One region of the Nonomuraea sp. NBC_00507 genome, then DNA from elsewhere that is predicted to be linked to it. Evidence: riboswitches for the same ligand, from Rfam matches in the RefSeq annotation. Region 1 holds a riboswitch; each other region holds the start of a gene.
What was found. Region 1 has a riboswitch for cyclic di-AMP ahead of OHA25_RS41205 (coiled-coil domain-containing protein). Riboswitches for the same ligand answer to the same signal wherever they lie in the genome.

Region 2: it holds a riboswitch for cyclic di-AMP, as region 1 does, so the genes downstream of both, OHA25_RS22010 (hypothetical protein) here and OHA25_RS41205 (coiled-coil domain-containing protein) in region 1, are expected to answer to the same signal.
Region 3: it holds a riboswitch for cyclic di-AMP, as region 1 does, so the genes downstream of both, OHA25_RS46600 (C40 family peptidase) here and OHA25_RS41205 (coiled-coil domain-containing protein) in region 1, are expected to answer to the same signal.
Region 4: it holds a riboswitch for cyclic di-AMP, as region 1 does, so the genes downstream of both, OHA25_RS26020 (coiled-coil domain-containing protein) here and OHA25_RS41205 (coiled-coil domain-containing protein) in region 1, are expected to answer to the same signal.

What each region holds. Positions count from the first base shown of each region.
Region 1 is NZ_CP107853.1:8,544,021-8,551,243, forward strand. It holds gene OHA25_RS41190 (hypothetical protein) at 1-214, shown strand, start outside; gene OHA25_RS41195 (multicopper oxidase family protein) at 306-1,838, shown strand; partial or broken gene OHA25_RS41200 (plastocyanin/azurin family copper-binding protein) at 2,026-2,304, shown strand; cyclic di-AMP (ydaO/yuaA leader) riboswitch at 2,540-2,680, shown strand; gene OHA25_RS41205 (coiled-coil domain-containing protein) at 2,685-3,677, shown strand; gene murJ (murein biosynthesis integral membrane protein MurJ) at 3,689-5,362, shown strand; gene OHA25_RS41215 (GNAT family N-acetyltransferase) at 5,417-6,082, shown strand; gene OHA25_RS41220 (hypothetical protein) at 6,079-7,074, shown strand; gene OHA25_RS41225 (BlaI/MecI/CopY family transcriptional regulator) at 7,096-7,223, shown strand, end outside.
Region 2 is NZ_CP107853.1:4,433,954-4,441,176, forward strand. It holds gene OHA25_RS22000 (rod shape-determining protein) at 1-437, opposite strand, end outside; gene OHA25_RS22005 (DUF5302 domain-containing protein) at 605-805, shown strand; cyclic di-AMP (ydaO/yuaA leader) riboswitch at 956-1,090, shown strand; gene OHA25_RS22010 (hypothetical protein) at 1,263-2,057, shown strand; gene OHA25_RS22015 (alpha/beta fold hydrolase) at 2,102-2,941, shown strand; gene OHA25_RS22020 (winged helix-turn-helix transcriptional regulator) at 2,978-3,286, opposite strand; gene OHA25_RS22025 (NAD(P)-dependent oxidoreductase) at 3,383-3,985, shown strand; gene OHA25_RS22030 (DUF4032 domain-containing protein) at 4,009-5,217, opposite strand; gene OHA25_RS22035 (DUF885 domain-containing protein) at 5,240-6,808, shown strand; gene OHA25_RS22040 (class II aldolase/adducin family protein) at 6,805-7,223, opposite strand, start outside.
Region 3 is NZ_CP107853.1:9,668,550-9,675,772, forward strand. It holds gene OHA25_RS46585 (glycosyltransferase family 4 protein) at 1-240, opposite strand, end outside; gene OHA25_RS46590 (M48 family metallopeptidase) at 237-1,655, opposite strand; gene OHA25_RS46595 (hypothetical protein) at 1,669-2,535, opposite strand; gene OHA25_RS46600 (C40 family peptidase) at 2,786-3,295, opposite strand; cyclic di-AMP (ydaO/yuaA leader) riboswitch at 3,369-3,526, opposite strand; gene OHA25_RS46605 (methyltransferase domain-containing protein) at 3,813-4,565, opposite strand; gene OHA25_RS46610 (LysR family transcriptional regulator) at 4,637-5,557, shown strand; gene OHA25_RS46615 (C40 family peptidase) at 5,632-6,579, opposite strand; gene OHA25_RS46620 (NYN domain-containing protein) at 6,691-7,223, opposite strand, start outside.
Region 4 is NZ_CP107853.1:5,333,888-5,341,110, forward strand. It holds gene OHA25_RS26005 (TrpB-like pyridoxal phosphate-dependent enzyme) at 3-1,313, shown strand; gene OHA25_RS61495 (50S ribosomal protein bL37) at 1,350-1,427, opposite strand; gene OHA25_RS26010 (DeoR/GlpR family DNA-binding transcription regulator) at 1,574-2,353, shown strand; gene galT (galactose-1-phosphate uridylyltransferase) at 2,350-3,423, shown strand; cyclic di-AMP (ydaO/yuaA leader) riboswitch at 3,492-3,628, shown strand; gene OHA25_RS26020 (coiled-coil domain-containing protein) at 3,635-4,624, shown strand; gene OHA25_RS26025 (DinB family protein) at 4,661-5,161, shown strand; gene OHA25_RS26030 (VOC family protein) at 5,183-6,124, opposite strand; gene OHA25_RS26035 (TetR/AcrR family transcriptional regulator) at 6,114-6,809, opposite strand; gene OHA25_RS26040 (ATP-binding protein) at 6,906-7,223, opposite strand, start outside.

The sequences.
Region 1 (7,223 bases):
ATCCGACGATGCGCCGAGCGGGGCATCCGACGCAGCGTCCGTCTGCCTGGCGATCCTGGCCGCTCTCCTCGCCCTGGCACCGCTGGGCCTGCGCAGCGCAAGTCTGGCCGGTGCCTGGCTGCGATCACATCCCGGACGGCGCGTACCACGGCCGTTCCGAGGCCCCCCTCCTCTGTCGCTCATCCTGACGCGCACGGTCGTGCTGCGGACGTAGGCGTTTCGATCCGGACCGCTGGAGCCGTCGTGCCCAGCCTCGTCCGCTCTCCGCCCGTCCGTCAGCGCAAACCATCAGCGAGGCATCAACCATGCACAACATCAGTCGACGCGCCCTCCTCCGGGGCGGTATCGGTCTCCTGGGAGGGGCCGCCCTCACCGCGTGCGCCCAGAACCGCACCGCCACCTCTTCCCCCGCTTTCATCGGCCCGACGAGCGACCAGGTCCGCGCCGCCGAGCAGGCCCGCCGTGCCGGTGCCGTGCGCGACTTCACCCTCGTGGCCGCCGAGAGCCAGGTGGACCTCGGCGGCCTGACCACACGAACCTGGGCCTACGGCGGCCGCATCCCCGGCAGCCCCATCCGCGTGAAGGCGGGCGAGGTGATCCGGGCCCGGCTGGCCAATACCCTGCCCAAAGACACCAGCATCCACTGGCACGGCCTGGCACTCCGCAACGACGCCGACGGCGTGCCCGGCGTCACACAACAGCCCGTCGAGACCGGGGCCACATACGTCTACGAGTTCACCGCTCCCGACCCGGGCACCTACTGGTTCCACCCGCACACCGGCACCCAGCTCGACCGCGGGCTCTACGCCCCGCTGATCGTGGAAGACCCGAACGAGCCGCTGACCTACGACGACGAATGGATCGTGATCCTCGACGACTGGCTGGACGGGGTCACCGGTACGCCGGACGAGGTACTCGCTGAGCTGTCCGGCGGCATGGGAGGCATGGACCACGGCGGCATGACCGGGATGACAGAGATGACGCCCAGCCCATCGCCCGGAACGAGCAAGCACATGCTGATGGGCGCCACCAGCCTGCTCCTCGGCGGGGACGCGGGCGACGTGCGCTACCCGCACTTCCTGCTCAACGGGCGGATCGCCACCGCACCGGAGACTCTCCGCGCCAAGCCCGGCGCGCGGCTGCGAATCCGGATCATCAACGCGGGCGGCGACACCGCCTTCCGCGTGGCGCTGGCCGGACACCGGCTGACCGTCACTCACATGGATGGCTTCCCCGTACAGCCGATGGAGACCGACGCGCTGCTGATCGGCATGGGCGAGCGCTACGACGTGCTGGTCACCCTCAAGGACGGCGTCTTCCCGCTGGTCGCACTCGCGGAGGGCAAGAACGCGCTGGCCCGCGGCCTGATCAGGACTGGCCGGTCGGCCTCGGCGCCCAAGGCCGACCTGCGCCCGCGTGAACTGGAGGGCGACGTCCTCCGCTACGCCAAGCTCCGCCCGGCCGAGGCTGTACGACTCGCGCCCAAGAACCCCGACCGCACCATCAAGCTGGAGCTCACCGGAAGCATGGCGGCCTACGACTGGGGGATCAACGGCAAGAAGTACGACCCGAAGATCATCTCAGCGATTCGGCCAGGAGAACGGGTCCGCCTGTCGTTCGTCAACCGTACGACGATGTGGCACCCGATGCACCTGCACGGCCACACGTTCGCCCTGGCGGAGGGCGGCATCCGAAAGGACACCGCCATCGTCCTTCCAAACGTAAGGCTGGACGTCGACTTCGACGCCGACAACCCCGGCCTGTGGATGATCCACTGCCACAACATCTACCACGGCGAATCCGGCATGATGACCCTGCTGGGTTACGAGACGACCTGACGCAACCCCACCCGCCGGGTTCAAGGAAGAGATACGACGCAGGCGCACGCCGACCAATCCACTATCTCTGATAGTAGAGTGGCTCGGGATGACCCCCTCCCGGGACATCCGTCCCGGGAGACGGGACCCCTGAGGCAGAGGGAGGTCCACCGCGGCCACATCGCCATCGCCATCCACCACGGAGGGCGCCATGGTGAGCGTGACGATGAACGAGTTCTCCTTCGCCTTCGCCAACCAGGAACTCCGCGCCGGAACCTACGTATTCATGCTGGACAACGCGGGCAAGGCCCCCCACGCCATGTCCATCAAGGGCCCCGGCATCGACACCGAGCAGCAGTCGGAGACCATCGACGGCGGGCAGGAGACTCAGTTCACGGTCACCCTCCAGCCTGGCACCTACGAGGTGTGGTGTCCGGTGGGCAATCACCGAGCGCAGGGCATGGAGAGCACGCTCACCGTGAAGTGACAGCGTCCCACGGTGAGGACGCCATTGGCGGCGAAGACACCAGACGCCACGGAAGCGCCTGCACCGGGCGCCAGGCCGACGACCAGAACAGGCACCTCCTCAATGCTGTTCGCGTGCACACAATGAAGCCGCAGGGCCCCGGCCTCATGAACATGTCGCGGGAGGCATACCTCTCCGCGCGAAACCACTGCACTCTCACGCAGCCTCTACTATGGTTCCTCGTAGTGCGGCTGCCCCCAGCCGCGAGCCGAGTCCCGGTCCCCCGACCGGGAGCCGGGGACCCACCGCGCAAGGGGTGAATCGGCGACCTCTGTCGTCGTAGGGCGACTCCCGTCCGAACCCGTCAGCTAACCCGGTAGGCAGAAGGAGAGGAGCTCTACGTGGCGGGTCGTCCCCCCACGCCATGCCGTCGTGCCTGGTATCCGCTGGCGGCCCTGCTGGTCGCCCTGGTCATGGGCGCTAGCGTCGGTGCCGCAGCTCACGCGGCCCCAAAGCCCGATGCCAAGGAGCTGCGCCGGCAGCTCGCCAAACAGCAGAAGGAGCTCGACGCGCTGATCGGCGACTACAACGCCAAGCGTGTTTCGCTCGCCGCCGCCAGGAAGACCGAACAAGCAGCCCAGGCCCGGCTACGAGCGGCGCAGACAAAATACGAGCAGGCCAAACAAGGTGTCCGAGAGCTGGTGACGCTGCGCTACCAGCAACCGGACCCGAATCTCACGATGTTCTCGGGGGGAGCCGATCCGAGCACCACCCTCAGCCGCGCGGCCATCTTGCAGCAGCTCGCCGCCGAGGAGGCGGCACTCGTAGCGGGCTTCGCCAAAACGCGGGACGACTATGCTGACTCGGTCGACGATGCCGCACAAAAGGTCAAGGACCTCAGCGCGGCCACCGCCGCGGTCGGCGAGCGGCGTGAGGAGGCCGAGGATCTCATCGAAGAGATCAAGGACAAGCTCGACAAGCTGACCACCCCCACCTCACGAAGGTCCGACGGCACCTGGGTGCCGGAGCTGCCCTCGGGGCCCGACAACATCACCCCGCGGATGCGGAACGTACGTGACCTGATCCGGCAGCGCTTCGATCTGTCCTACGGCGTCGGCTGCTACCGCGGCGTCAATGACGGCGGGGAGCATCCGCTCGGTCGCGCGTGCGACTTCATGCTGAGCTCCGGCGGCGCGATGCCCTCGCCCGAGCAGGCGAGGCTGGGCGATGAGATCTCCGCCTGGGTGATCGAGAACGCCCAGCGGCTCGGCATCATGTACGTGATCTACAAGCAGCGCATCTGGCACGTCCGCACGGGAGCGTGGAAGCCCATGAGCGACCGGGGCGGTGTCACGGCCAACCACTACGACCACCCGCACATCTCGGTCTACTAGGAGGGCGTGTGATGGGCGTGGAGCCCGCGAAGACCGGCGATGACACCGCGCCGGCCCCTGCTCCCGTGGACGCCACGCGGACGACGGGTAGCTTGCTGCGGTCCGGATCGATCATGGCCGCGGGCACCATGGTCTCCCGTGTCACCGGATTCGTCCGGACGGTGGTGCTGGCCGCCGCCGTGGGGACGCAGTTACTCGGCGACGCCTATAACACCGCCAACACGATCCCCTTCGCCCTCTACGACCTGCTGGTCGGGGGTCTGATGACCGGTGTCCTGGTGCCCCTGCTGGTGAAACGGCGGGCGCGTGACGCCGACGAAGGCAGGGCCACGGAACAACGGCTCACAACGGCGGCAAGCGTCGTGCTCCTGGCCCTCGCCCTCGTGGCGGTCGTGGGGGCGGAGTGGCTGATCGGGCTGTATGCGGGAGGGTTCACCCAGCCGCAGTTCGAGGTCGCCGTGCTGCTGGCCCGCTACCTGCTGGCTCAGGTGTTCCTTGTGGGGCTCAGCGGCGTGCTGGGCGCGATGCTCAACGTACGCGGCCGGTTCGGCGCCCCGATGTGGGCGCCTGTCTGCAATAACCTGACCATCATCGCGGTGGGGGCGGCGTTCCTCGTCGTCGCCGGGCCCGGAGTAGAGCCAACGGACATCACCCAGCCACAGATCGCGCTGCTCGGGCTGGGGACCGTGGCCGGACTGCTGGCCCAAGTCACAGTGCTGGCCCTGGCGCTGCGCTCGACCGATTTCCGCTGGCGCCCGCGTTTGGACCTGCGGGGTTCCGGACTGGGCGAGGCCGTACGGGCGGGCGGATGGATGCTGGTCTACGTATGCTGCACCCAGCTCGGGTTCGTGCTCACGGCGAACCTGACCAACCGGGCCGGCGCCGTGAGCGCCACAGGCGAGGCGGGCACGGGCGCGGGACTCAGCACCTATACCTACGCCTACCAGCTGTTCCAGCTACCCTACGCGGTGATCGCGGTGTCCTTGATGACGGCGCTGCTCCCCCGGATGAGCGACCACGCCGCCGATGAACGCTGGGCCGAGCTGCGCGGCGACTTCCTGTCCGGGGCTCGTACGGCGTCGGCCGCCATGGTGCCGCTGTCACTCGCGCTGGCGGTCGTGGCGGTCCCCCTGTCGCAGGTCGTGTTCGCCCGCGGCGCCACCTCGGCGGCCGATGCCGCCAACATCGGCCGCGTGCTCGCCGTCCTCGCCGTGGGCCTGGTGCCCTTCACCGTTTACCAGCTGATGCTTCGCGTCTTCTACGCGATGGGCGACACCCGCACGCCCGCGATGCTGGCGGCGGCCAATCTCGGCGTCCACGCCGTCCTGGGCATGACGGCCTACCTGCTGCTGCCACCGAGCCGGGTCGTCGTGGGCGTGGCCGCAGGCTTCATGATCTCCTACGGATCCGGCGCCCTGCTGGCCGGGGCGCTGTTGAGCCGCCGCCTGAGCGGCATCGGCGCCCGCGCCTTATTGGGAACGCTTGGCGCGCTATATGTCGCGGCTACGCCGACGGCCGGAGCCGAGCTCTTCACCGTGTGGTGGGCCGCACCACACGGACCCGTGGCCGCGCTCATCGCATCCTCGGCGGCCTGTTTCCTGGGGCTCGCGGCTTATCTACTGATCGCACGAGCTTGGGGAGTTCAGGAGATTCGCCTCCTCCTGGCCCGGCTCCGCCGTACCTGAGCCACATCTACTATTATCCATCGCATCTATTACAAATGTAGTAGATTGCGGACTATGTCGCTACCCTCGTCCGCTCAGACGCCGGTCGTGTCGTTGCGGGTCATGGAACTCCGTGACCTCCCCACCGTCGTCGGCCTACACCGGGCCGACCTGTCCCGAGGGTTCTTCGTCGAACTCGGGGACAAGTTCCTGAGCCGCTACTACCGCACCTTCCTCACCAGCCCCGCGGCGGTCGCGCTGATCGCCGAGGTCGACGGGGAACGCGCCGGATTCCTGGTGGGCTGCACCGACGCGGCCGTACATCATCGGCACGTGATCCATCTGGAGCGGTGGCGGCTGGCCCGTGCCGGTGCCACCTCGTTGCTCCTGCGGCCGGCCTTGACGGCGAAGTTCGTACGCACTCGGGCACAGCGGTACACGCGCGGCATCAAGCGTGCACGCGATCACCAGCCGGTCAGCACGACGGAGTCCCGAAGAGTGGGTGTGCTCAGTCACATCGCGGTGCGTGATGACCTGCGACGCCACGGCGTGGGCCGCACTCTGGTCACCGCATTCGTGAACATCGCCAAGGTCCACAGTGTCGAACGCCTCCAACTGCAGACGGCCGCGGACAACGTCTCAGCGCAGCGGTTCTATGAGCACCTCGGCTGGAAGCAAGAGACAGAGGTGCAGGACCCCGACGGCAAGATGTGGATTTCTTATGTGCTGGAGCCGCGATGAGGCTCGCGGCGCTGTGCGCCGGATTGATGATCGCGCTGGCAGGGTGCGGCCTGTCCGAAGCCATGTCGCGTACTCCGGCGGATTCGGGTGCGGCACCGCGCGCTGCGACCACCGGCCCCTCCGTTTCTCCTTCGGAGAAGGAGAGGCCCGCCTTGCCCGAGGTCACACCGTTCACCGTCGCCGCGGACGAGCCGGCCCGCCCCGTCAAACGAGCGGCCGTGGCCTTCCTGGAAACGCTGTTCAACTATCCCCAAGGGGGAGGAAGCCTCGCTGCGAGCCGTGAACGCCTGGCCGCCCGCGGGCTGCCCGCACAGAACATCGCGACGGCCAAGGCGCTGCTCCACGAGGACGCCACTGGCGCACTGCAAGTCGTCTATCCCCAACTGGGCGGCCTCACCGCGACCAGTTCCTCGATCATGACGGTGGTACGGCAGGCGGTACTACGCGACGGCAAACTGACGACCAGTACGCGCACGCTCGATGTCAGGCTGGCCAAGCGCGGCGGCATCTGGGGGGTCACGCGGATCGCCTCGACGGGCGGCAGGGCGACCAAGGCGGTGGGTACCAGCGCCCTGGCCAGGCAGGTTCTGAGTTCACGGAAGATCGTTCTGCCCGACACCGCGCGCTGGGACATCCAGGCGGGGCGCGTCGACGACCGAGTCTTGCGCATGCTCCTCCGGCTGTCCCGCGATCACAAGCTGTCGGTGTGCGTGCTGTCCAACGGCCACCCGGCCAACGTCTACGGCAGCACCTCCGTGAGCAACCACACCCGCGGGCGCGCAGTCGACATCTGGACCATCGACGGCAAGCGGGTCGCCACCTACGCGCGACAACCGGGAGACGCGCGGAACCCGGCACGCGTCCTCATGGAGAGAGCCTTGAGGTATGGTTCCGACGAGGTCGGCGGCCCGTGGTCATTCGCTACCCGGGACGGCGGCACGTTCACCAACACGGTGCACGAGGATCACCTGCACATCGGCTTCAAGCGGTGAACCAGGCGGCTGGAAAGGAGGATGGAGGTGTCACGCCGCAGACTGGGTCAGTTGGAGGCCGAAGTGCTCGCGGTGCTGGCCGGAGCCGACGACTACCTCTCCCCGGCCGAACTGCGCGAGCGGCTCGCGGGCACGCCGGCACACACCAC
Region 2 (7,223 bases), 4.1 Mb from region 1:
ACCATCCACCCGGCGCAGTCCTTGACCGGCACGCCCGCGCCGAGCGCGGCCGCCAGCGCGTGCGGGATCAGCAGGATGTCCCGCGCCTCCGCCTCGAACGCCACGTCCCGCAGCGCCGCCCGGTCGATCCGCGTGCACCCGTCGGGCAGCGCCAGGACCACCCGCGGCCGGGCGAACGGATGCCCGTGCACTTTGCGGACGAAATACCGGATCAGACGCCGGGTGAGCTCACCGTCGGCCGGCAGCCCGTCGCTGATCGGCCAGCACGTCTCGCCGGGTACGTCGACGGCCGCCGCGCCGTACCCGAGGACCTTGCCCGTCTCGGCGTGGCGTGCGACGGCCGAGGGCTCGTCCAGCACGATGCCCTTGCCCTTGACGTAGATCCGGGTGCACGCGGCCCCGAGATCCATCGCCAGGTCATGGCCGAGGACGCTCATCGCCGCTCCGGGGGGTTGGCTATCATGTCGCTTCTGCTTCCCCGGTGCGTACCAACGCAATACCAGGAACGGTTCGTCTTTGCCCAAGGCACGGCCTCAGCCCCGGTTTCGCGCCATAACCGCCGCCGTGCGAAGCTGTGATTGTCCCCAACACCATGGAGGTCCTCATGGCGGATACACCGGAGCCGGAAAACAGCGAAACTCCCGAGGACGAGATGAAGCGCAAGTTCCGCGAGGCGCTGGAGCGCAAGCGCAACCAGCACGCGGGCTCGGGCGAGGGTGGCAGGGGCGGTGACCCATCGAAGATCCACGGGGCGCACGGTCCGGCTGCGAGTAAAAGATCGTTCAGGCGCAAGAGCGGCGGCTGAGACTGGGATTGCGAGGGGGTACGGCATGCCGTGCCCCCTCTTTCTATGCCGACCACTGCCCGATTCGTCCCTTTACATCCCTAGGTAGATCTTTCTACAGATTCATGATGATTTGTTTGCGTGTGTCCGGAATACGTGGTTAAAGTGTGGGCCATTACCTAGCCGAGTCCCGATAGATCGGGAACCGGGGACCCATCCCCTGGGGTGAATCCGGCCACGTGCCGGTAGGGCATCTCCACCGCCCGAACCCGTCAGCTAACCCGGTAGGCGTGATGGAGAGGACACCGCATTGATGTACGTACCCCCAGACAGCGTCGTGCCGGCCTCCGGTTGATCGGCCCTTTTCCCAGGCTCTTTTCGCGCTCCGCGTAGTAACCCCCGTTCGGCGTTCTGCCTTGCTACGCCCTTTTTTGGGGAGCGCGTGTCCCTGACCCCTCGCAAAGGACCTCACTGCCCCATGTCTGCACGTTTTGGCCTGCGTTCCTGCGCCCTGTTCGCCACCTCCGCCACCACCGTTGTGGCCATCGCCTGCACGGCGGCCCACGCCGATTCCGACACCGAAGAGAAGATCCTGCTCAAGGGCTCTACCACGGCGTCCTATTACTGGGACGACGGATCCGGCCGCAACGGTGACACGGGCATGCCCGCCAGCGGCAAGCCCATGCAGAAAGGTCTGGCCGCCAGTCCGAGCTGGCCGCTGCTGACCGAGGGATATGTGGTCTACAAGGGCAAGAAGCTCCCCTTCTTCGTCGGTGACCGCGGCCCGGGCGTGCCCTCCAACCGTGGCATCATGCTCGACTTGGACGCCAAGACCTTCGCGGAGCTGACCGGCGGCAGGTTCAACCCCAATACGCTCAGCGTGGAGGGCGTCGGCGGCCAGGGTCACATCAAGATCGACTACGTCATCACGAAGTGGGGCGACGGCGTCGGCAAGAAGAACTACCCGGTCCCCTTCTCCACCGGCGCCTGGGGCAGGAAGGACACTAACCCAGCCAAGCCTCCGAAGGTGGTGGCAGAGGAGGAGCCTGCCGAGGTCAAGACCCCCGAGGCCAAGTCCGCCGAGGTCGAGCCCGTCGAGGAGCCCGCCGGTGGCAAGGCGGTCGCGGCTCCGGTTGGGCACCCCGTCACGCCCAAGACCGAGGTGGAGGAGTCGAGCGCCGTGAGCGGCGTCCTCCTCACGGGCGCGCTGGCCATGGCCGGGGGCGGCGTGGTGCTCGGTCACAAGCGCCTGCGCAGACTTATCAAGCGCTGACTTTACGAGACGGAGACCAGAATGTCATTCTGGTCTCCGTGACCATGCGCGCAGCCGTCAACGGCATCAACATCGCCTACGAGACCTTCGGCTCACCGGCAGGACGACCCCTGCTCCTCATCATGGGGCTAGGCGCCCAGCTCATCCACTGGGACGAGGGGCTCTGCCGGCTCCTGGCGGAGCAGGGACACCACGTCGTACGGTTCGACAACCGCGACGCCGGCCTGTCCACGCACTTCCACGACCAGGGTGTCCCCCCAGCGGGGACGCCTGCGCCGTACCTGCTCGACGACCTGGCCGACGACGCCGCCGGCCTCATGGAGGCACTCGGCTGGCCCGCCGCCCATGTGGTCGGTGCATCGATGGGCGGGATGATCGCCCAGGCCCTGGCCATCCGGCATCCTGGACGGGTGCTGACCCTGACCTCGATCATGTCGACCCCGGGCCCCGAGGTCGCCCCACCGACCGCGGCGGCGGCCGAGGTGCTGATGGCCACGCCGCCGGCCGACCGTGACGGCGTGCTGGAGCAGGCGCTGCGCACCTGGTCCGTCATCGGCTCGCCCGGCTACGACCTGGACCGCGAGCGGATCATCGAGATGGCCGGGATGGCCTACGACCGGTGCTTCGATCCTGCGGGCACGGCCAGGCAACTGGCCGCCATCATGGCCTCGGGCGGCCGGACGGAGCTGCTCGCCCAGGTGAAGGTGCCCACTCTGGTCCTGCACGGCGAGGCGGACCAGCTCATCCCCGTGGCGGGCGGTCAGGCCACGGCGGCGGCCATCCCCGGTGCCAGGCTGGTGACCTATCCCGGCATGGGCCACGACCTGCCACGTCCCCTCTGGGCCGACATCGTCACCGAGATCACCAAGCTCACCAGCGCCTGAACGCCCGGCGGCGGCCCGCACCGGCCTGCGGGCCGCTCAGGCCGACTTCTCGCGGCACCGGATTATCTCGACGATGTTCTGCTCGGCCCACTCGGCCACCGCTGAGATCGGTTCGTGCAGCGAGCGCCCGAGATCCGTCAGCGTGTACTCGACCCGCGGCGGCACCTCGGCGAACACCTCCCGCGTGACGAGCCCGTCCTGCTCCATGGCCCGCAACGTCTGCGTCAGCACCTTGGGTGTGACCCCGCCGATCTGTGCCCGCAGCTGGGTGAATCGCATCGGCCCGCCGATGAGGCTGAGCACGACCAGCACCGACCATTTGTCGCCGATCCGATCCAGAACCACCCGAGTCGGGCAATTCATATCGAAGACATCGCCGATATCCATAAGGTACTTATAGCACGATGAAGTAACCAGTATCCAATGGATACTCTTGCTGCCATGAAGATCCTTCTCTTTGGCGCGACCGGCATGATCGGCCAGCGCATCGCCGCAGAGCTCACCGACCGCGGGCACGAGGTGACCGGCGTCAGCCGCTCGGGTCCCGTCAAGGGCGACGTTCACGACTCCGCCACTCTGGCCAAGGGCTATGACGCCGTCGTCTCCGCCATCAGCCCGCCGCGCGACGGCACCGAGCCGGAACCGCCCTTCGTCGCCGCCTATCGCGCGCTGATCGACGGCGTGCGCGTGGCCGGCGTGCGCCGCCTGATCGCCGTCGGCGGCGCCGGCAGCCTCCAGGTCGCCCCCGGGGTCGACCTGGTCGACACGCCCGAGTTCCCGGAGATCTACAAGAAAGAGGCGCTGGCCGCGCGTGCCGTGCTGCGCCTCTTCCGCGAGGTGGAGGACCTGGACTGGACGTACATCTCGCCGGCCGCCGAGATCGCGCCCGGCGAGCGCACCGGGGTCTACCGCATCGGCGGCGACCAGCTGCTGGTGGACGAGAAGGGCCGCAGCTTCATCAGCGCCGAGGACTACGCGGTCGCCGTCGCGGACGAGCTGGAGAACGGCGCACATCCGCGCCGGCGCATCACGGTGGCCTACTGAACGGAGGCGTACTGAACGGTGGCCTACTGAGCGGCGTCCTCCGGCAGCAGCGCCTTCTCGTCGGGCTTGTGGACGAGCACGTTGTCCACATACGACTTCACGGCCGCCTCCAGCCCGACGTCCGCGCCCGCCTGCTCCGACAGATACCAGCGGTGGTCCAGAATCTCGTGGAACAGCTGCGCGGGCTCCAGCTTCCCGCGCAGCCCCGCGGGAATGGCCTCGACCGTCGGCTGGAACACCTCCGCCAGCCACTTGTGCGCCACGATGGCCTCGTCCTCGTGCCGCAGCCCCTTGGCCACCCGGAACCCGTCGAGGTCGTTGAGCAGCCGCCGCGCCTGGTTCTCCTCCACGTCGAGCCCGGTCAGCCGGAGCAACCGCCGCTGGTGGTGCCCGGCGTCGACGACCTTGGGCCGCACGATGAGCCGCCCGGTGCCGACCTTGCGCCGCACCATCATCTCGGCCACGTCGAAGCCCAGCAGGTTGAGCCGCCTGATCCGCTGCTCCACGCGGTGCCAGTCCACCTCCTCGATGATCTCGCTCTCGTTGATCTCGTCCCACAGGCGGTGGTAGCGGGTGACGACGTCCTCGGCGGTCTCCATGGGGTCGATGGACGGGTGCAGCAGCCCACCCGCCTCCAGGTCGAGCATCTCGCCGAAGATGTTGGTGTGCGCCGCGTCGATGTCGGCCAGCCGCTGGCCGTTGCTGATCATCGGGTGCATCTCGCCGGTCTCGGCGTCCACCAGGTACGCCGCGAACGCCCCCGCGTCTCTGCGGAACAGGATGTTGGACAGCGAGCAGTCGCCCCAGTAGAAGCCGTTCAGGTGGAGCCGCACCAGGAGCACGGCCAGGGCGTCGAGCAGCCGGGTGAGCGTGTCGGGGCGTAGCGTGCCCGACATGACGGCGCGGTAGGGCAGCGAGAACTGCAGGTGCCTGGTGATCAGCGCCGCGTCCAGGTCGTGCTCGCGGCCGGTGACGTACGCGACCGGCTCCACGGCCGGTGCGTCGAGCCGGGCCAGGTCCCACAACAACTGGTATTCGCGCTTGGCGTAGCGCTCACTGATCTCCTTGATCGCGTACACCTTGCCCGAGAGCCGGGCGAAGCGCACCACGTGCCGCGAGATGCCGCGCGGGAGATCGACGAGATGGTGCTGCGGCCAGTCAGCGAGTGGAACGTCCCAGGGGAGGCGAATGAGGTCGGGGTCACCGAGCGCGCCAGTCATCTGCAGGGGCATTTGCTCAGGATAAGGTGCACCGGTGGACGAGTTTCTCAAGTGGTACTTTTCCGACCGTCCCGTCGTCGCCAGCTTCCTGGGAGCCGACGGCTACGATCACACCCTCGGCGATTTCACCGCCTCCGCCTGGACCGCCCGCGAGAAGGAAGAGGTCCGCTGGCTCGAGCGCCTGTCGGCGACCGAGGCCGCCTCGCCCGACGACGCGATCGACAGAGACCTTGTCCTCTCGCAGCTGAGAGGCTCCATCGCGCTGGCGTCCTGGCCCGAGTGGCGCCGCGACCCCGCCGCCTACCTCTCGTCGATCTTCGGCTCCATGTACACGCCGTTCCAGCGGCGCCTCAAGCCCGAGCCCGAGCTGGTGTCGTCCGCGATCTCCCGGTTAGCGGAGGTTCCTGCCGTGCTGGCGGCCTGCCGGGCGAACCTCGACCCCGACCTGGCGGCGCCGCTGCTGATCCAGCGAGGTCTCGGCCAGGCCCGCACCGGCCGCAACTTCCTCACCAGGACGATCCCGGGCATGGTGGAGGACTCCGACCTGCGGGCCGAGCTGGCGGCCGCAGCCGAGCCGGCCGCCGAGGCGTTCGACCGGCTTGTCGCGTTCCTCGAGTCCTTCCAGTGCGGTGGCACCTGGCGGATGGGGGAGCGGCTCTACTCCACGCTGCTGCGCGAGCGCGAGCTCCTCGGGTACGGCGCCGCCGAGCTGCACGAGAAGGGCAAGAGCGCCTGGGCCGAGCTGGACGCCAGGATGCGGGAGGTGGCGGTCCGGGTCAACGGGAGCGAGGACTGGCGGGCCGCGATGGAGACCCTCATGGACGACCATCCGCCGACCTTGGCGGACATGCGGGCCGAGTACGAGGCGGAGACCCGGCGGGCACGGGAGTTCGTCAGGGAGCGGGACCTGGTCACGTTCGCCGACGGCGAGGAGTGCCACGTGCTGCCGTCCGCCGAGTACACCCGGCCGATCCTGGCCGTCGCCCACTACCTCGCGCCGCCGCCGCTGGCCAGTTCGCGGACCGGCGTGTTCTTCGTGCCGTACACGCCTGACGACTTCACCCCCGAGCAGGTGCGCCAGCGCCTGCGCACCAACTCGCGAGCCCAGATGCCGTCGATCGCCGTCCACGAGGCGTACCCGGGGCACCACTGGCACCTGTCGTACATGGCGGGCAACCCGCGCACGGTCAGGAAGGTCTTCCGCACGGCGTACTTCACCGAGGGCTGGGCCCTCTACGTCGAGAAGCTCCTGCACGAGCAGGGCTACTTCGACACCCCCGCCACCGAGCTGGCGCACCTGGACTGCCGGATCTTCCGCGCCGCCAGGATCGTCGTGGACACGGCGCTGCACTGTGAGGACATGTCGATCGAAGAGGCCGAGACGTTCATGGCCACGAAGGCGTCGCTCTCGCCCGGCACCGCCCAGGGCGAGGTGAACCGCTACTGCGCGTGGCCCACGCAGGCGCCCTCCTACCTCACCGGCGCCATCGAGATCGACCGCATCCGCGCGTCGTTCCAGGGCACGCTGAAGGAGTTCCACGACACGATCGCGGGGTCCGGGGGCCTGCCACTGGGCCTGGCGGAGCAGGTGGCGCTGGCCTAACGCCGGGGGAACTCGGGCGGGTTGAGCGCACGCTCGACCACGGCGGCCAGCTGCTCCTCCGTCAGGATGGTCGGCTTGCCCACGCCGAGGCCGCGGACGTAGACCTCGCAGAGCCACTCGAGCAGCCGGGTGGCCTCGAACGCCTGCTCCAGCGTCGCCCCGATGGTCACCCCGCCGTGGTTGGCCATCAGGGCGGCCTGCTTGCCCTCCAGCGCCGCCCGCACGTTGGCGGCCAGCTCCGGCGTGCCATAGGTGGCGTACTCGGCGACCTTGACCACGCCGCCCAGCAGCAGCGCGTTGTAGTGCACCGGCGGCAGCTCGGTCATGGTGGTCGCCACGACGGTCCCGAACACCGAGTGCGTGTGCACGACGGCCTGCGCGTCGGTGGTCTCGTAGACGGCCAGATGCATGGGCG
Region 3 (7,223 bases), 1.1 Mb from region 1:
CGCCTCGTGCTCGACCACCAGCCGGGCCGCGCGGCGTGCCACGGCCGGGGTCGGCAGCATGAGCCGTGTCGGATGCCGCACCACCCGGAACGGCTGCCGCCGGTCGAACTCAGCGCAGCCCGGCCAGGCGGGTGCGTAGACGGCCACTCCCGGTGTGCGCAGCGCGAGCCCGTGCACGAACGACTGGATGCCGCCCGGCCTGGGCGGGAAGTCGTTCGTGACGATGACCACATGGGTCACGGCACCGGGATGCCGTTCAGCTTCGCCCATGCGCGGGCCATGGCGATGCGCTCGGGGCTGGTGGGATGGGAGGCATAGAGCACATATTCCACCGCATCCGGCGACAAGTCGGAAATATTGGTTACTGCCAGACGTTTCTGCATTTTTATGAATGTGGCGGGATCTCTGGTGAGGTTGAGGGCGTGGACATCGGCCCGGGCCTCGACGCGGCGGCTGATCACGTTCTCCGCGGGTCCCAGGAGCAGTGAGCCCAGGGTCATCAGGCCCAGTACCGCGCCCACGGCGCGAGGGTCGGCGATCGAGGTGACGCCGGTGCGGCGGCGTACCGGATCGAAGACCAGGAACAGCAGCACGGCGCCCAGGCCGGCGCCCAGGCCGCCGATGAGCGTGCCGGTGAGCACGTCGTTGTCCTTGGCGTGGCCCAACTCGTGCGCCACGACCAGCTCCACCTCCGGCTGCGGGGCCTTGAGCAGCGTGTCGTAGACGACGATGCGGCGCGTGGCGCCGAAGCCGGACACGTAGGCGTTGAGCGCCGTCGTCCGGCGCGAGGCGTCGGCCACCAGCACGTCCTTCACCGGCACGCCGTCGCGTTCGGCCATGGCCAGCAGGTTCGTGCGCAGCGGGCCTTGCGGCATGGACCTGAAGTCGTTGAACAGCGGCTCGAACAGCACCGGATACACGAACGACGCCACCACTGTCAGCGCGAACGCCCCGACGGCCGCCGGGATCCACCAGCGCCGCACCTTGCGGGCCAAGGCCACGAGCACAACCAGCATCAGGCAGAGGATGGCCGTCTGCACGCCCATGTTCTTGAGCCGGTCGCCGGCCCAGGACCCCCAGTCCTGGGTGGACAGGCCGAAGGCGCGCAGCAGCGTCTCGAACCACATCCCGAGCGGCCAGCGGACCAGCTCGGTGAGCGCGGTGATGACGACGACGCCCAGGATCACCCGCAGCCACCAGGGGCCCCTCAGCCAGCCCACGGCCTTCGCACCGATCGGGGTGGCCACCAGGAGGCCCGCGATGATGATCGACAGGGCCAGTGATAGGTAGCTCGGGAGGGTGGTGGCCGCGTCGAACGCCTGCGCTCTGGCGATCTGGGCGGCGGTGAAGTCGCGGGCAGGGTCGGGCGGGCCCCCGGTCAGCACCCGCCAGGGGGTCGCGAAGGCGGCCACGGCCAGGATCACCACCCCCAGCGCCACGGCCGCGACCGCCGCCTCCCGCCGCAACCGCCTCCCGTCCGCATCCGGAGCCCCGCCCTTGCCGGCACGCCGATCGCCGCCCACGGCCCGGCCGCCGTCGCCGCCGCCACCCGGGCTCCGAGCGTCGCCGACGGCGGTGGGATCGCCGGTCGAGACCTCGGTTCGGGGCTTCCTCGTCCCTGGTCCTGCGTCGTCCGTGTCGTGCCGTTCGCTCATCGGCCTCCCCCTCTTACGTGAGCTGCTCCCGGACGTACACGCGCCACCGTGCCGTCAGCGTCGCCACGGACAGCCCCAGCGAGGAGAGCGCCCGATCGACGCCGGACGCCTGGGCATCACGGTAGAACCCCACCAGGGTCTCCTCACTGAACCGGTCGGCGAGGAAGCGACACGCCAGCCACGCCTCCTGGTACGCCCGTGCGAGCCGCACGGGATCCCGGCCATCCGCCGCGAACGCCGCAGGCCCCGGCAATTCGCTCGGCACCCGCCCGGCCCGCACCTCGTCGGCCAGCTCGGCGGCGGCCGTCCGCACGGGCAGCCCCGCGTCCCGGTAGCCCACGTAGTCGGCGAACCCCTCGTAGAGCCAGACGGGCAGGTCGCCGGTGCCCGCCACGACGTGGGTGAGCTCGTGCGTGAGCACCACGTCCTTCCCCGTGGAGTTGAGCCTGGCGAAGACCTCCGGGACGACGATCACCCGGCCGCCGTCGGCCACCGCGGCCAGCCCGTCGACCCGCTCGACCCCGGCCAGCCCTGCCGCCTCGCGGGCGGACCCGGGTACGACGACGAGCGGCCGCACAGGCCTGCCGAGGACGTCCGACACCCGGCGTCCCGCCGTGTCGGCCCGCCGCGCCAGCTCGTCCAGCGTGCCGGGCGGGGTGTGGCGGCCGACGACGAGGGAACGCCCTGCGCGGGCCAGGACGACGCCGTCGCGCCACAGGTCACGTGCTTCCGGGGGAAGAAGGGGGGATTCGGGGACCGGGGCGCTGGCGGGGGCGAGGGCGAGGAGCAGGAGTCCGGCCACCACGGCTCGTCGGCTCACCTGCTCGGACACGATGTCCGATCGTAGCCGGGCCGGATCGTAGCCGGGCCCGACCGTCATCGGGCCGATCGTCGCCGGGCCCCGATGTGCCACGGCAGGCGGCCCACGTCGCGTCGTAACGGCGGCCTGCTTGTGAAGGGATCAGACACCGTCTCCCTGGAGGGCCATCAGCCCCGTACGGCGGGTGGGGGACGGTGGCTCGCCGTACAAGAAAGAGGGTGTGCATGAAGAACAAAAGCGGATGTGCATGAAGAACAAAAAAGCGGGTGTGCATGAAGAAAGGGCCCCGATGGGATCGGAGCCCTTTTCCTCACAAGCCGGGACGGACAGCGCCGACGAAAGACGCCTTGCGCCAGCTGCTCAGCTTGTCGATACGCACCCGCTCGCCTGTCCGCGGGGAGTGGAGCATCTTGCCGTTGCCGACGTAGATGCCCACGTGACCGAGCCCTCTGAAGAACATCAGGTCGCCTGGCTGGAGATTCTTCCAGGAGACCTTCTTCCTGATGCCGGCGAACTGGCTGGCCGCCACGCGGGGGATCTTCACGCCGGCCTTCTTCCAGGCGTACTGGGTCAGGCCGGAGCAGTCGAACGAACCAGGGCCCGTGGCACCGTACCGGTAAGGGTCACCGATCTGGTCCTTGGCCACGGCGACGGCCTTGCTGGCCTTCGCCTGCTGCCGGGCGATCCTGAGAGCCTTGGCCGACTTCGCGGAGCTAGCCGCCGTACTGGCCTTGGCCGTGGAGGCACCGGCTGAATCGCTGGTCGTCGCCGCCTGCGCCGTCGGGGCATGGAGGATCAGACCTCCGGCCGTCACGGTCATGGTGAGCGCTACGCCACTCAGGGCAATGCGGGACAGACGGGGGTTCTGCGGGGAGGTAGACAGGATTTCTCCTTGGGTCTTCCACGAACGCCTACCGGGTTAGCTGACGGATTCGGGCCTGGAAGTCGCCCTACGGCGCGATACGCGCCGATTCACCCCTGATCCCGGGAAGGGATCGATGGTTCCCCGGCTCCGTGCCTCCTGGCTGCACGGACTCGGCAGGTCGCCGTCCGGTGTCGTGTTCGACAAGGGGACGTACGGCGGCGACCGGCGGATCTCTATCTGGCTCACATCGGGGGACCGATGCGGATTCGCGGCGACATGGCTTGTCGCTGCGACGCCAGAAGCTACGCCGAAACGTCAAGACTCGGCAAAGCGCCAGTCAGGTTGTAAAGATCCAACAACTGGTTCTGTCAGGTCCGAAACCCCTGTTGGAACGCCAGGTTCAGTTATGGAAATGTGACCCTTCTCACAAACTGCGGCACACTGTCGTGTAAGGTCCCAATTGTCACTTTCGTCACACGCTTCGCGCCGTCATCCTGAAGCCGGTGGGCGGGAGCGTTCCCGCGGCCATACGGTCCCGTTCGATGCGCCATAGCTCGTTGAGGACGTCGGTGCCGCCGTTCGTCACCTTTCCGCCGATATATCGTGACAAGTACGGTTCTCGCCGCATGCTCGTGACCTGGAACCGTTCGGCAAGGGCGGCGAGCATGGCGTCCGCGGGGGTGTGGTCCCCATGCGCCTCGCGCCATCGCTCGAGCGGGTCACGTCCGGGACCGCCGGGCTCGCGCGTGACATCCGCCACTCCCGCGGCGGCGAGCAACGATCCGGCATCGTAGAACCAGGTGGCTGCGGCCAGGTCGGCCCAATCCCACCCGAACTCGTCCACCACCAGCAGCCCGCCCGGCCGGAGCAGTGACCGTACGCGGTCCAGCGCCGCCTGGAGCGGATGCACGTGGTGCAGCGAGAGCGACATGACGACCGCATCGAACAACGATTCACCGTCGTAGTGGCGGACGAGCGCCGGGTCGTCGGCGGCGGAGTCGGGATAGGTCACGACATCGGCCTGCACCGCCGGCACCCCGGCCGCCCGCGCCGCTCCGACCGCCTCCGGCGAGATGTCGATAGCGGTGACCGAGTGACCGCGCCGCATCAACTCGGAGGCCAGCACGCCCCGCCCGCAGCCGACGTCGAGGATCCGCTGCGGCTGCCGGGGAAGCACCTGACTCAGCCACGCGTACTGGTGGTTGTCCACCGTTTCTGTCTCCATGCGACCGAGCATGACCGCCCGCAGCCATGCACACCACTGCAGGCTCGGCATGGAACCCATAAGCTCGGTGCATGCTTGATGTGTGGTCGCTGAAGGTGCTGGTGGAGGTGGGGAGGCTGGGATCGTTCTCGGCGGCGGCCGAGGAGCTGTCGATGACGCAGCCCGCCGTGTCGCGGCAGATCGCCACGCTGGAGCGGCACACCGGCGTACGGTTGTTCGAACGGCTGCCGCGTGGCGTCCGGCCGACGGACGCGGGGCGGGCGGCACTGGAGCAGGCGGATGAGGTGCTGCGGGGGTTGAGGCTGTTCGAAACGCGGATGCGGGCCTTCGCGACGGCGGAGGCGGGGCGGGTCCGGGTGTCGGCCTTCCCGAGCGCCGCGACCAGCTACCTTCCCGACCGGTTCCGTTCGTTCGCGGCCAGGCATCCGGACGTGGAGCTCTCCCTCACGGTCCGCTCCGGCGAGCACGACCCGTGCGCCGCCGTCCTGGACGGTGAGACCGACATCGCCCTCCTGACCTCCTGGGACATGGGCGGCCCTTCGGGAACCGCGGGCATGCCCGGGGTGGCGCTGACGCCGCTGCACGAGGACGAGCTGCTGGTCGCGCTGGCGGTCAGCCATCCGCTGGCGAAGCGAAGCCGGGTGCGGCTGCGGGATCTCGCGGCGGATCCGTGGATCGACGGCACCCATCCCGACTGCCTCGGTCCCATCGCCCAGCTCGCGGCGGCTCTGGGCCGGGCGCCACGGATCAGTCACGTGTGCGACGACTGGAACGGCAGGCAGGGGTTGGTCGCCGCCGGGGTGGGGGTGATGCTCTATCCGTCGATCGCGGGCTACTCGACCGCCCGCCCGGACATCCGGCTCCTGCGCCCCTCACCGCCCCTGCCGTCGCGCACCATCCTCGCCGCCACCCTGCCCCCGACCGACCGCCCTCCGGCCGTCTCCGCCTTCCTGAGCACGCTCACCTCCCTGCCCACCGACCCGGTGCGGTAGGCGGAGAAGATCTGCGGTGGCGAGGGCGCGGTGGCCCAGCGCCTTACCGGCGACCAAACCGGTGGGCGAGCGCCTTACGGGCGGACGGCGCCGGCGAGGGTGCGGCCGTAGTCGGAGAGCTGGACGACCTTGATGACGTCACCGGTCTGTGGCGCGTGCACGATCTCCCCGTTCCCGGCATAGATGCTGACGTGCCCCAGCCCTTCGCTGAAGATGAGGTCACCGGGCTGGAGGTCGTCCAGAGACACCTTGCGGTCGGCCCCCCACGCCCACTGCTGCCACGTCGTGCGGGGAAGCGACACCCCTCCGGCCTGCCACGCCGCCTGCGTCAGCCCCGAGCAGTCGAACCCGCCGGGCCCCGTACCCCCGTAGACATACGGCTTGCCGACCTGCGCGTACGCGAACCGCAGCACCGCCGCCGCGTTCCCCGACGCCGACCCTGTGTACTTGATGCCGGCGCTGCTGGGATTTCCGGGATTGTAGGCGCCCAGCTTCTTCAGGAGCTTCTTCTGCTCGGCGATCAGCTTGAGGATCTCCGAGCGTTCCTTCTCCACCCCGTCGCGTTCGCTGTCCGCCGCTTCCAGCGCCTCCTGCGCCTTGTCACGCTCGGCCTTCAGCCCGCGGTTCTCCCGGTCGAAAGCGGCGAGCTTCTGCGCCCGCTCTTGCGACATCTGCCCCGCGACCGCCAGCCGCGACAGGAAGTCCTCGGGATTGCCCGCGCCGATCAGCCCGGGAAGGGAGATGACGTCGCCACCGAGCCGGTAGCTGTCCACGGCCATGTTGATCACCTGGGCCCGCAGGTCGGCGACCGTCTCCAGCTTGCGCTTGTAGCCGTCGTTCAGCTTGACGTAGGTGCTCTTGGCCTTCTTGTAGCGTTCCGTCGCCGTGTTGTACTGGTCGACGACCTTGTCGGCCTTGTCGTTGAGCTTCTCGAGCTTGGCCTTCGCCTGGCTGATCGTGGGCTTGGGATCAGCGACGGCGGCTCCCATGGGGGACAGCACCAGCCCGAACGCGATACCCACGGACACCGGTACCCGGCCAAACCTCACTGTGTCGCCTCCCAGGGATAACATCTGGGGCGAAATAGTACAGAAGTGGCGGCTGGGGTTGTCCCCAAATCGTCAATTCGTAACCTAGGCCCGGCCGAGCCGACGCAGCAGCAAGGCAGACGGAACGGGTCTGGCTCCCATCCGCCTGACGGACTCGGCCACCTCGCGGTCCGACGACACCACGGCCATGGCCCGGCCGGGCGGCTCCGCGCGTACGAGCTGGCGGATCAGGTCGTCCGCGGTCTCCCCCGGCGCGCTGAACAGCACCCGCACCCCGCGCGGCGCGACCACCTGGACGGGGGCGTTGAGCTCGGCGCCGTCGAACACCACGGTCACCTCGACCCTGGTCTGCGCGACCAGCCCGCCGAGCCCGGTCATCAGCCGGTTGCGCTGGTCGGCGAGCGTGAGCGTGCCGTAGCCGGTCTTCGTGACGTTGTATCCGTCGATGACCAGGTGCACCTGCGGCACCGCCAGCAGCTGGTCGAGCAGCTGCGGGTCGTCGTCGGCGAGGGCGCGCGCGGGCACCGCGCGCACGCCGGGCCGCTCGCCCGTGACGGCGGCGACCGAGTCCGCGGGCCGGCTGATCGTCGTGGGCAGGGCGAGCTCCCGACGCAGCC
Region 4 (7,223 bases), 3.2 Mb from region 1:
CGATGATCCCCAGCAACTGGTACAACATCGTTCCCGACCTGCCCGCTCCGCCGCCTCCACCACTGCATCCCGGCACCAGGCAGCCCATCGGGCCGGACGATCTGACTCCGCTCTTCCCCATGGAGCTGATCGCGCAGGAGGTCAGCGGGGAGCGGTTCGTCGCGATCCCGCAGGAGGTGCTCGACGTCTACCGGCTCTGGCGGCCGACGCCGCTGATCCGGGCGCGGCGCCTGGAGAAGGCGCTCGGCACGCCGGCGAGGATCTACTACAAGTACGAGGGCGGCTCGCCCGCGGGCTCGCACAAGCCGAACACGGCCGTGCCGCAGGCCTACTACAACGCGCGCGAGGGCGTACGGCTGCTCACCACCGAGACGGGCGCCGGGCAATGGGGATCGGCGCTGGCGTTCGCCTGTTCCCAGTTCGACGTCGAATGCCAGATCTGGATGGTCCGCGCCTCCTACGACCAGAAGCCGTACCGCCGCTCCCTCATGCAGGTGTACGGCGCCACCGTGCACGCCAGCCCGTCCTCCGTGACGGGCGCGGGCAGCAAGGTGCTGGCCGACCACCCCGACTCCCCGGGCAGCCTGGGCATCGCCATCAGCGAGGCCGTCGAGGTGGCCGCGGCGACCCCCGACGCCCGCTACGCGCTCGGTTCGGTGCTCAACCACGTGCTCATGCACCAGACGGTGATCGGCGAGGAGGCGCTCGAGCAGCTTCCCGAGATGCCCGACCTGGTCATCGGCTGCACGGGAGGCGGCTCCAACTTCGCCGGCCTGACCTTCCCGTTCCTGCGGGAGAAGCTGGCGGGACGGATCTCGACCGTGTTCCGTGCGGTCGAGCCCGCCGCCTGCCCGTCGTTCACCCGCGGCGTCTACGCCTATGACTTCGGCGACACTGCCGGGCTCACGCCGCTGCTCAAGATGCACACGCTGGGGCATTCGTTCGTGCCTGACCCGATCCACGCGGGCGGCCTGCGGTACCACGGCATGTCGCCGCTGTTGTCGCACATGTACGAGCTGGGCCTGTTCGAGGCCGTCACCCGATCCCAGAGCGAATGCTTCGAGGCCGGCGTGCGTTTCGCCAGGACGGAGGGCATCGTGCCCGCTCCTGAGCCCACGCACGCGCTCGCCGAGACCATCGCCGAGGCGCTGCGCTGCAAGGAAAGCGGCGAGGAGAAGGTCATCCTCACCGCGCTCTGCGGCCACGGGCACTTCGACCTGGCCGCCTACGATCGTCATCTGGCCGGGCAACTGGAGGACTACACCCTCCCGCAGGACCGCATTGACCAGGCCCTCACCGAACTACCGGGGTGAAATCGGGTGGCCGCCGGGCAGAGGCGGCCACCCGGGTCAGCGTGCGGTGGGCCGCTTGCCGTGGTTAGCCTTCTTCTTCTTGCGTGCTTTGCCCTTGCGTGCGCGCTTGGCCATACGCTCGCCTCCGATGATCGGGTGCTACGGCATTGATCCCTCACCGTCTCTCGCCTGCGCCAACCAGGCAAGCGACGCCACCCGACCTAACATTCCCCGAACTAATCCGTGTCATAATTTGGTGGAATCTGTTGGAAGGAGGAGGCGTGCTCGCACAGCAGCGTCAGCAGGCGATCCTCGAGCGCGTACGCAGCGACGGCGGTGTCCGGGTGGCCGATCTCGTCCGCGAGCTCGGCGTCTCCGACATGACCATCCGCCGCGACCTCGAGGTGCTGGCCGAGCGGGGCCTGCTGGAAAAGGTGCACGGCGGCGCGACCGCCCTCGGCCCGGGATCGACCGAGGAGCCGGGCTTCACCGCGAAGTCCGCCCGCCAGCAGCAGGAGAAGCAGGCCATCGCGCGCTGCGCGGCGCAACTGGTGCGCCCCGGCACCGCTGTGGCGCTGTCCGCGGGCACCACCACCTGGGCGCTGGCGCACCACCTGATCGGTGTGCCCGAGCTCACGGTGATCACGAACTCCATCCCCGTCGCCGACGTTTTCCACCGCAATCCGCGCGCCGACCGCACGGTGGTGCTGACCGGCGGCGTACGCACGCCATCGGACGCCTTAGTGGGCCCGGTGGCCGTGGCCGCCATCCGCCGCCTGCACGTGGACACGCTCTTCCTCGGCGTGCACGGGATGAGCGTGCGGGCCGGGTTCACCACGCCCAACCTGCTCGAGTCCGAGACCGACAGGGAGCTGGTGGCGGCCGCCAACCGCCTGGTCGTCCCGGCCGACCACACCAAGTGGAACACGGTGGGCATCAGCACCATCGCCGAGCTGAGCGAGGCCGACGTGGTCATCAGCGACCCGGGGCTGCCGGAGGAAGCACGTACGCATCTGGCCGAAACGGCCGGGGAACTGATCATCGCGGAGGGCTCGCTTTGAAGCGCACCATCACCAACCTGGCCGACGGCCGAGAGCTGATCTACTTCGACCGGCGGGACGACGCCGACAGGAGCGCGATCGACCGGCGGTCGCTGGACCCCCGGCCGGTGGCCTCTGAGCTGCGCTACGACCCGCTGACCGAGGAGTGGATCGCGATCGCGGGGCACCGGCAGACGCGGACGCACCAGCCGACCGGCACGGCGGCCGAGTGCCCGCTGTGCCCGTCGTCGGAGACGCGCTCGACGGAGATCCCGGCGTACGACTACGACGTGGTGGTGTTCGAGAACCGCTTCCCCTCTTTTGCCGAAAATATCGGGACTTATGGGGAAGTGGGCGGGCTGAGTGAGGTCCGTCCGGCCGTGGGCCGCTGTGAGGTGGTCTGCTTCACCTCCGAGCACTCCTCGTCCTTCTCCCGGTTGTCTGACGCCCAGGTCGAGCTGGTCATGGAGGCATGGGCCGACCGCACGGCCGAACTGTCCGCCATCGAGGGCGTGGAGCAGGTCTTCTGCTTCGAGAACCGGGGCTCGGAGATCGGCATCACGCTCGCGCACCCGCACGGCCAGATCTACGCCTATCCGTACGTCACCCCGCGGACCAAGCTGCAGCTGGGCGCCGCCTCTCGCTACAAGGGAAACCTGTTCGCCGACGTGCTGGCCGCCGAGCGCGCCGCCGGCACGCGGGTGGTGGCGGCCAACGAGCTGTGGACGGCTTTCGTGCCCGCCGCCGCGCGCTGGCCGTTCGAGGTGCACCTCTACCCGCACCGGCAGGTGCCCGACCTTGCGGCGCTGACGGAGGCGGAGCGCGCCGCGTTCGCGCCGCTGTACACGTCGGTGCTGAAGGCGTTCGACGGGCTGTTCGGGGTCGTGATGCCGTACATCGCGGCCTGGCACCAGGCGCCGGTACGGAAGGGCCGTGAGCTGGCTTACCTGCACCTGGAGCTGTTCACCATCAGGCGGGCGCCGGAGAAGCTGAAGTATCTGGCGGGGTCGGAGTCGGCGATGGGGGCCTTCGTCAACGACGTGCTGCCGGAGGAGGCCGCACGCATGCTTCGATCACGAGTAGATCACTAATAGATTTCTACTTAAGGTCGCATGACTCGGGATCTACCACTAATATCCCGATAAGCACCGGCCGTAACGGCCGGTGCCCGCCTAATCCCGGGCGAGTTGCCCGGGAGCCGGGGACCCATCGCACGTGGGGTGAATCCACTTCGGTGGTAGGGATCTCCCATGCCCGAACCCGTCAGCTAACCCGGCCGGCAGAGGGAGAGGAAACATCTACGTGGCGGCTGCCCTGATTCGCTCGGGAGCTCCGCTCCCTTCGCCGTCCCTCGCGAGTCTTGCCATCAGCCTCATCACCGCCGCCGCCGTCGCCTTCTTCCCGGCGACCTCGGCGTCGGCGGCCCCCAAACCGACGGAGTCCGAGCTCCGCGCCCAGCTCAAGCAGCTCAACAGCAAGGTCGACAAGCTCATCGAGCAGTACAACCTCAAGCGCGTCGAGCTGGCCAAGGCCCAGCAGGCCGCCAAGACGGCCAATGAGCGCCTCGCCACCGCGGAGCAGACGCTGGCCGCGGCCGAGCAGCGGGTCGCCGAGATCGCCCGGCTTCGCTACCAGAACGGCAACCCCCCGGTGCCGGGTTTCATGCTGCCCGCGAGCGGCGGCAGCGCGGCCGTGCTCAACCAGCTCACCGTCGAACAGCAGGCCTTCGTGCAGGGCGTGGCCAAGGCCCGCGACGACAAGGAGAAGGCGGCCAAGGACGCCGCCGCGCTGGCGTCCGAGATCCGCGGGGACGCGGCCCAGGTGGACAAGCAGCGTGACGAGGCCGAGGACGTCATCGAGGACATCAAGAAGAAGCTCCAGGACCTCGTGCCGTACGGCACCGGCCGCAAATCCGACGGCAGCTGGGCTCCCGAGCTTCCCTCCGGCTCCGACAACATCACTCCCCGCACCCGGCTCATGCGCGAGCAGGTGGGCAAGAACTTCTCGCTGCCGTACACGGTGGGCTGCTTCCGCTCGGGCTCCGGCGGCGAGCACCCGCTCGGACGCGCCTGCGACTTCATGATGAGCACCGGAGGCTCGATGCCGTCGGCCGCGAACCTCGCGCTGGGCGACCGGATCGCGGAGTGGGCGATCAAGAACATGGACAAGCTCGGCATCAAGTACGTGATCTGGAAGCAGCGCATCAACCACGGCTCGGGCTGGAGCGGAATGTCGGACCGCGGCAGCATCACCGAGAACCACTTCGACCACGTGCACATCTCCATGCACTGAAAGCCGCACACCAGGCCGAAGGTAAAGTCAGGGCTCATGATCGACTCCCGCACCCCACCACCCCTCACCGGCGACGAGCTGACGGTGCTCAACAACTGGCTCGAATGGCACCGCGCCACCCTCGCCGTCAAATGCGCGGGCCTGTCGGACGAGCAGTTGCGCCTGCGCTCGGCCCCGCCCTCGACCCTGTCCCTCCTCGGCCTGGTCAGGCACATGGCGCACGTCGAACGCTCCTGGTTCCGCCGCGTGCTGAACGGCGAGGACATCCCCAAGCTGTGGGACAAGGACCGCGACAACGACGCCGACTTCAACGACGTCGACACCGCCTCGGCCGAGGAGGCGTTCGCCACGTGGCAGGACGAGATCGAGCGCGCCCGCGCCATCTCGGCCGCCACGCCGCTGGACGCCGTCGGCGACCGCAACGGTCGGGACTGCACGCACCGCTGGATCCTCGTCCACATGATCGAGGAGTACGCCCGCCACAACGGTCACGCCGATCTTCTACGCGAGCGTATCGACGGCGTTACCGGCGAATAACGGTCCCCTGCCGCTCCGCCATCATCCCTGACGGAAGACGATCGCGGTGCCGAGCGCCTCGCGGGCGGGCACGAAGATCTCGCCCGCGGCGGTCTCACCGACCGTCATCCCGGCCTCGCCCAGGAACCGCCCGGTGGCCGCGACGTCCCGCACCGCCACCGCGTACGCCGCGAACCCGGGCAGCGCCACCGCACTCTCGCCCGGCAACAGCACGTCCAGCCCGGACGCGCCGACCAGAGTGATGCGAGCACCGCCGTCGCCGAGCGCGAACGTCCGCACGAGCCCGTCCCGCGATGCCGTACGTCCCACATAACGCTCATAGCGCCGCTCGGCCTCGTCCAGCTCGTCGTCGGCCACGCACAACACGCATTCGACCAGCTCGACCGCGCCATTGGGATGGTCGGCGGCCTCATGCGCGGAGGCGTTCTCCGCCAGCCCGACCCGTCCCTCCGGCACGAGCCCCGGCCCGGAGCCGTCGATCTCCAGCCACCGGACGGGATCCATCCGCACCCCGTCCGCCGTCTCGATCGGCCGCTGGGCCGCCTGCACCCCGCCGTGCCCGACGCCGCCGGCCGTCAGCCGGGCGGCGGCGCCGTCGATGCCGAGTGCGTCGAACATCAGGATGTGCACACCCTCGAAGCGCCGCAGGCACGCTTCCAGGTTGGCAGCCGTGCCGCGGACGGCCTCCTTGAGCGCGGGCAGCCGCTCCGCGGGCGCCCGCAGCGGGATCAGCCGCGCGTCGCCGGGAACCCGCCCCGCCCCGGCGACGGTGACCAGCTCGAGGAAGCCGCCGGTGAGGTACGCGTGCGTATTGCCCACCCCGACCGGCTCGGGCGGCTCGCCCACCACCGGGTACGCGGGCCCCGGCAGCGCGAACCCCATCCGCCGGTATCGCTCGAGCGCCTGCCCCATGTCATGCACCACGTGTCCCACGTGGTGCAGCCCACGGATGTCATGTCCCATCGCCGCCTCCATAAGCCGCGTCACGGAAGTCACGGGAGAGCCCTTCGAAGATCTCGATCACCCGCTCGGCCGCCGGCGCGCAGTCGGGCAGCGGCTCCGGCTCGAACGTCCTGCGCAACGTGTCGGCCAGGACGCCGGCCTTCTCCTCCAGGCCGAGCGTGACCTCGGCCGGCAGCAGCGGCTCGACGGCGAAGAACCCGAACACGATCGTCGGCAGCGGATAGTCCAGGTCCTCGGGCCGCAGCCCCTTCCGCAGCAACCCGTGCCGGGCGAGCACGCCCAGGTAGTCCCGCGAGGCGAGCAGCTTGGCGCCCTCGAGCGGTTTCCTGGCCGGGCTGGCGAGGAACTTGTCGAGCATCTCGGCGTCCCTGGTGAAGATCGCCCGCAGCACCGGCCGCCGCATCGCCTCCAGGAAGAACCGGCGCATGTACCGGTGCAGCGCGATCTCGTCGGGATCCGCCCGCATGCCCGCGACGACCGCCTCCAGCATGGCCACCGCCTCCCTGGCGCCGACCGCGAAGAACAACTGCTCGCGGGTACGCCAGTGCAGGTAGATCGTGCCCTTGCCCACCCCGGCGCGTTTGGCGATCTCGTCGATCGTCACTCGCCGGTATCCCCAGCGCAGCAGCAGCTCCTTGGCCGCGTCGAGGATCCGGTCAGCCCGCCCGCGGTGCTCGGCATCCACAAAGGCCTCCTCGTGACTGTTGACCGATGACCAATTTAGCACTCTGGTCACGAGAGAGAACGCGGAGACGTCGTACCAGGTGATCTAAAGGTTGGGTCAGGATTCCGTGCGGAACAGCGCCCAGACGGCCTTGCCGCCGCGAGCCAGGGGGTCCCAGCCCCAGCACTGGCTGTACGTTTCGACGATGTAAAGGCCGCGCCCGTTCTCGGAGATGAAATCCGGCTCCTTGGGCCGCGGCACCTCGTCGCTGGGGTCGGCCACCGCGAGCAGCACGTGCGGCGCGACCCGCATGAGCAGCAGCTCGATCTCCCGCCGCCCGGCCGCGTACATCGCGTACCTGACGGCGTTGGTCACCAGCTCCGACACCACGAGCGCGGCGTCGTCGCTCAGGTCGTGCAGTCCCCAGCCCTGCAG